3 regions of the Enterococcus faecalis genome follow, and region 3 is predicted to be linked to each of the others. Evidence: predicted binding sites of a transcription regulator. Region 3 holds the regulator's gene; each other region holds the start of a gene.
The links. The regulator LexA, encoded in region 3, represses DNA repair genes until DNA is damaged. The targets are predictions, from matches to a motif close to CNAACANNTGTTNG.
Positions count from the first base shown of each region.

Region 1: a site for LexA is predicted at 1,138-1,151, ahead of PYW42_RS04620 (Y-family DNA polymerase). Genes of this name have one in related genera too.
Region 2: a site for LexA is predicted at 1,142-1,155, ahead of uvrB (excinuclease ABC subunit UvrB). Genes of this name have one in related genera too.

Region 1 covers NZ_CP118962.1:924,974-927,183, forward strand. The annotation lists gene emeA (multidrug efflux MFS transporter EmeA) at 1-1,030, shown strand, start outside; gene PYW42_RS04620 (Y-family DNA polymerase) at 1,182-2,210, shown strand, end outside.
Region 2 covers NZ_CP118962.1:604,974-607,183, forward strand. The annotation lists gene PYW42_RS03045 (amino acid ABC transporter substrate-binding protein/permease) at 1-960, opposite strand, end outside; gene uvrB (excinuclease ABC subunit UvrB) at 1,239-2,210, shown strand, end outside.
Region 3 covers NZ_CP118962.1:1,367,475-1,369,684, reverse strand. The annotation lists gene tkt (transketolase) at 1-355, opposite strand, end outside; gene PYW42_RS06740 (DUF896 family protein) at 427-669, opposite strand; gene lexA (transcriptional repressor LexA) at 820-1,440, shown strand; gene queG (tRNA epoxyqueuosine(34) reductase QueG) at 1,454-2,210, opposite strand, start outside.

The sequences.
Region 1 (2,210 bases), 440 kb from region 3:
AATGGGAATGATGATTTCTATTTTTGCGATTGCCCAATTAATCACATCGCCAATCGCAGGTGTCCTTTCGGATAAAATTGGTCGGAAAAAAATGATTGCGACGGGTATGTTGGTGTTTTCAATTTCTGAGTTATTATTTGGTTTAGCCCAAGCGAAAAGCGGTTTTTATATTTCTCGTGGTTTAGGTGGGATTGCCGCCGCTTTATTAATGCCGTCAGTGACAGCCTTTGTGGCAGATATGACCACGATTTCTGAACGTCCGAAAGCGATGGGACTTGTGTCAGCTGCAATTAGTGGTGGTTTTATTATCGGACCAGGAGTTGGTGGTTTTATTGCTTATTTAGGTATTCGCGCTCCATTTTTTGCGGCCGCATTTTTAGCGTTTATTGGTTTTATTTTGACATTAACTGTTTTGAAGGAGCCGGAGAAACGAATTTTAGCCGCTGTTGAAGCGAAAAAAGGTTCATTTATGGATATTTTAAGAAATCCAATGTTTACCTCATTATTTGTGATTATCTTAATTTCCTCTTTTGGCCTGCAAGCGTTCGAATCTATTTATAGTATTATGGCGACTATTAATTTTGGCTTTACCACAAGTGAAATAGCAATCGTGATTACGGTTAGTGGTATTTTAGCGTTGATTTGTCAGTTGTTTTTCTTTGATGCAATCGTCCAAAAAATAGGTGAAATGGGTTTAATCCAATTAACCTTTTTTGCAAGTGCCATTTTTATTGCCGTGATTGCCTTTACAAAAAATAATTTAGTTGTTGTATTTTCAACGTTTATTGTCTTTTTAGCGTTTGACTTGTTTAGACCAGCAGTAACTACTTATTTATCCAAACATGCTGGAGATCAACAAGGAACCATCAACGGACTAAATTCGACATTTACAAGTTTTGGTAATATTTTAGGACCAATGGCAGCAGGAGCTTTATTTGATATCAATCACTTTTTCCCTTATTATGTTTCAGCAGTAATTCTGTTAGGAACGGGCTTTTTATCGTTATTTTTAAATCGAAATAAGATGTAAAAGAAAAAATAAGTATTTGGAATATAAAAATTCCGAATACTTATTTTTTTTGATCACCGACCGTTCTTGAAAAAAACAAAAAAATAAACAGTGTTCGCTTGATTAATCGAACGTTTGTTCGTATAATGATTTTGCAAGTGAGGTGATGTTTATGAAATTTGATTATGAAAAAGAACCTAGTCGCGATATTCTTTGTATTGATTGCAAAAGTTTTTACGCTAGTGTAGAATGCGCAGAACGTGGGTTAGATCCGTTGAAAACGATGTTAGTAGTGATGAGTAATGCCGAAAATGCGGGGGGATTAGTTTTATCAGCATCGCCAATGGCAAAAAAAGTTTTAGGTGTTTCAAATGTTACGCGTAAAAATCAAGTGCCCGCTCATCCTGATTTATATGTGGTCCCGCCACGAATGAATTTGTACATGAAAAAAAATCAAGAAATCAATAATTTATATAAAAAGTTTGTCGCAGATGAAGATCACTCTGTGTTTAGTGTAGATGAATCATTTCTTGATGTAACGGCTTCTTTAAGTTATTTTCATTGTGAAACCGCCTATAAGATGGCTCGGATTATCCAAAGAGTCGTTTATAATCATGTGGGTATTTATGTGACCGTTGGGATAGGGGACAATCCGTTACTGGCTAAATTGGCGTTGGACAATGGCGCCAAACATTCGCCAGATTTTATTGCAAAATGGCGGTATGATCGTGTACCAGATACTGTCTGGCAGTTGCCTTCTTTGACAGATTTTTGTGGGATTGGTCGCAGAATGGCTAAACGACTGAATCGTTTAGGAATTGATTCTGTATATGAGTTAGCGCAAGCGAATCCGCATCTTTTACAAGAAACATTTGGCGTGATGGGGCTTCAATTGTATGCTCATTCATGGGGGATTGATCGTACCTTTTTAGGAAAAAAAGCACCACATAAAGCTGAAAAATCATTTGGAAATAGTCAGATTTTACCGAGAGATTATGCGCGAAGAGATCAGATTGAACTAGTCTTAAAGGAACTGACAGAACAAGTGGCTACTCGTTTAAGAAAAGCGCATTGTCAAACGGAATGTATCACAGTCTACGTTGGTTATTCCAAAGGTCAAATTGACCGTGAAGGACGAACTGGTTGGCGAAAACAACAAACGATTCCTGCAACAAACAATACAAAAGTTTTGATCACCTAT
Region 2 (2,210 bases), 760 kb from region 3:
AATAAATTTAAATTCAACAGTAAAACCTTGCAATTCAGCTGCACGTTTGACTAAATCTACATCAATTCCGACATAATCACCTTGGGCATTTTGAAACTCAAACGGAGCAAACGTAGAATCACTAGCAATCACATATTTCTCTTTTTTAGGAGTGATTTTTTTCATCTGTTCGCCAGCGTCTTGTGTGTTTGTTTCATCACCTGTCGCTAAGTAGTTGTTTAAAATTTTATCATAAGTACCATTGTCTTTAAGATTTTTCAAACCAGCGTTGAACTTTTTGATTAATTCAGGGTTTTGACCTTTTTTCACTGCGAAACCATAAGAACTGCCTGTTTCTTTATCGCCAACTAATTGTAATTTTTGGCCATTTTTCACTGCGTAGCCCAATACAGGATAATCATCAACGATTGCATCCGCTTCGCCGTTTTCTAAGGCTTTATAAAGACCCGTTGCATCGTCAAAATTTTTGATGGTGTAGTCATATTTCTCTTTATTTTTTTCAAGGAAGTTGGCACTTTCAGTTCCAACTTTAGCCGCAACCGTTTTGCCTTTTAAATCATCATATGATTTAATTTTGTCGTTTCCTTTTTTAACCGCTAATTGTAAACCGCTATCGAAGTATGGATCTGAAAAATCAAAGGATTTTTTTCGCTCATCCGTAATACTCATTCCAGCAATCATGCCATCAATTTGTTTAGATTGAATCGCTTGGACTGCACTATCGAAGCCTAATGGTTTTAAATCCACTTCAAAACCTTGATCTTTGGCAATCGCATCTAATAAATCAACGTCAATACCAATGTATTTTCCTTTTGAGTCTTGGAATTCAAAAGGGGCGAATGTTAAATCCGTTCCAATTGTATATTTCTTTCCTTCCGCATGTGCTGAAGTGCCACTAATGAATGTTAGCAGAGTTACCATCATCACAAAGAAAGAAAGTAAAAAGTGTTTCCTTTTCATAAAATACCTCCTAGTTTTGCATATTGAACAATTATATAGTAAGAAATAGGAAGCTGACAAGTATTTGAACGCTAAAAAGAGAAAAAAACTCTAATTTCCTTACATTGCATGTTATAAAATGTGACATAGAAATTAAGAACAAAAGATTAAGATCAGTTGAAGTCCGAAACAGCAAAAGTGGCGAAAATATGTTCGGTATGTTAAACTAATAAGTGGACATTCTGCCAGAATGGGCCGATAATTTAAGAGAAATTAGACACTTTGAGGGGGAGTTATAAATGATCGAAAGAGAAACTTCCAATACCTTTCATTTGGCTTCTAAATATGAGCCTGCCGGAGATCAGCCAGCCGCTATTGCTGAACTAGTTGACGGTGTCAAAGGTGGAGAAAAAGCTCAAATTTTACTTGGAGCGACCGGAACAGGTAAAACATTTACAATCTCTAATGTGATTCAAGAAGTGAACAAACCAACATTAGTGATTGCACATAATAAAACACTAGCTGGACAATTATACGGGGAATTTAAAGAATTTTTCCCAGATAATGCGGTCGAGTATTTTGTCAGTTACTATGATTATTATCAACCAGAAGCATATGTACCCTCAAGTGATACATATATTGAAAAAGATTCCAGTATTAATGATGAAATTGATAAACTACGCCATTCAGCGACAAGTTCTTTATTGGAACGAAACGATGTCATCGTGGTAGCATCAGTTTCTTGTATTTTTGGTTTAGGGGATCCGCGGGAATACAGTCAACAAGTTGTTTCATTACGTGTGGGAATGGAAATGGATCGTAATGAGTTACTAAAAAGCTTAGTCGATATTCAATTCGAACGAAATGATATTGATTTTCAACGGGGGCGTTTTCGTGTCCGCGGTGATGTGGTTGAGATATTCCCAGCTTCACGGGATGAGCATGCGCTACGTGTTGAATTTTTCGGAGACGAAATTGATCGAATTCGTGAAGTAGATGCGTTAACTGGTGAAATTGTCGGCGAAACAGAGCATGTCGCTATTTTTCCGGCAACACACTTCGTGACGAACGAAGAACATATGGAACACGCCATTTCGCAGATCCAAGAAGAATTAGAGGCACGTTTGAAAGTGCTTCGCAGTGAAAACAAATTATTGGAAGCCCAACGTTTGGAACAGCGAACTAACTATGATATTGAGATGATGAGAGAGATGGGCTATACGTCAGGGATTGAGAATTACTCTCGACATATGGACGGTCGCCAAGAGGGA
Region 3 (2,210 bases):
GAGGTCCTGTTGTTGCTTCAACACCATCTGTGTGGTGCACTTCTGGATGCCCTGGTGTTTTACTATCCCATTGACGGAAATTTTTCAAATCGTCAATTGTTACGTTGTATCCTGATAGATGTAATAAGCTGTACAACATTGCAGAGCCGTGGCCTGCTGAAAGTACAAAACGATCACGATCAACCCAGTTTCTAGAAGTTGTTGGGTTCACCTTTAAATGTTTTGTCCAAAGTGCATACGCCATTGGGGCAGCACCCATTGGTAAACCAGGATGTCCTGAGTTCGCTTTTTGTACGGCTTCAATACTTAATGTCCGGATTGTATTAACGCCCAATTGATCTGTCTTGTCAAACAAAAAAATCATCTCCTAATTTAGGTTTTTTTTACCTTTATTCATAGTGTAGCTTATTTCGACAATGAAAGCAATTACTTTCTGTTGTGAAGTCCTTTTTCACGCTGAATTTTTTTTAGTTTTTCAGGAGTCACATCGGTCCCTTCTTGATCCACGACCTTCATTCCTTCGATATGGTGACGCATCCCTCCACGAAATGCTTCTAAATACTCTTTACGTAATTCTTGTTGTTCGACTTTTTCTTTCGCACTAAGTTCTTCCACTTTTGCTTTATTCGCTAATTCATTTATACGGGCAATTTTTTCTTTCGATAACATCAAAATCCCTCCTTACTCTCACTGTCTATATTATAAGAACTGCCTTAAAAAAACAACTATATTCTGATATTTATAAAACACGAACGCTTGTTTGATTTCGTTCGCATTTTATGGTACACTAATTTTATCAATTGAAAGAAGGTGCGGGTTTTGGCGAAACGTACAGAAACAAGACAATTAGAAGTACTTAAATATATATACGAACAAGTCGAATTAAAGGGCTATCCGCCAACCGTTCGCGAAATTGGGAAGGCTGTTGATTTATCCTCAACTTCTACCGTTCACGGACATTTAGCTCGTCTTGAAAAAAAGGGTCTAATCTTACGTGACCCAACAAAACCGCGAGCAATCGAATTAACACCAGAAGGCTTGGAAAAGATCGGAATTCAGCCGACAACTATTCCGATGTTAGGTGTCGTAACTGCTGGTGAACCAATTTTAGCGGTGGAAGAAGCATCAGATTTCTTCCCGTTACCTCCTGATTTACGTACAGAAGAAAATGCTTTATTTATGTTGATGATTCGAGGAGAAAGTATGATTAACGCAGGTATTCTAGATGGCGACCAAGTGATTGTTCGTAAGCAATCGAATGCCAATAATGGCGACATCGTAATCGCAATGACCGATGAAGATGAAGCAACCTGTAAACGATTCTTCCGAGAAGTAGATCATATCCGCTTGCAGCCTGAAAATGATGCATTAGCGCCTATTCTTTTAGATAACGTTACAATTTTAGGTAAAGTTGTTGGTTTATATCGCAATCATATTTAATAAAAAAAGGAAGTCACTCTGTTGAGCGGCTTCCTTTTTTGCTTGTTAACAAGTAAATAGCCTTTTGAGCTTCCTCGATAACCTCTGCTTCAGTTTCTACAGAAAGTAGATAATTTAAAGCTTCTAAACTTTGCTCGGGTTCTCTTTTTGCGAGCTGACCTAACGACCAAGCAGCTGTTCCGCGAATGACAGGACGCTGATCATTTAAACAGAGAATAATTTGTGGGATAGCTTCACGGCCGCCCAAATTCGCTAACGCAATTAAAGCATTCCGTTGCAATGGTTTTTTACCACGCCAAGAGCTTGCTAAGTGTCCGAATTGCTGTTTAAATTCTTTATTGGAAATAGTTAATAACGGTGCCAATTTGGGATAAACTTCTTCAATCTTTGGTTCCATCTCTTCATGAAAATGAAAATCTTTTCCTTTATTATAAGGGCAAACCAGCTGACAAATGTCGCAACCATAAATGACGTTACGCATTTTTTTCCGATACTCTTCAGGCATCATGCCTTTTGTTTGCGTTTGATAAGACAAACATTTTTGAGCATTCATTCGACCGTCCCCTAACAAAGCCCCTGTAGGACACCCTGTGATACAACGAGTACAATCACCGCAACCGTTTGGAACAGGTTCATCTGGCTCAAATTGAATGTTGGTGGTCACCTCACCTAAATATACAAAGGAACCAAATTCTTCGGTAATCAGTAGACCATTTTTACCAATGAATCCTAAACCCGCCCGCTGAGCAACAGCGGTGTCGACATATTCG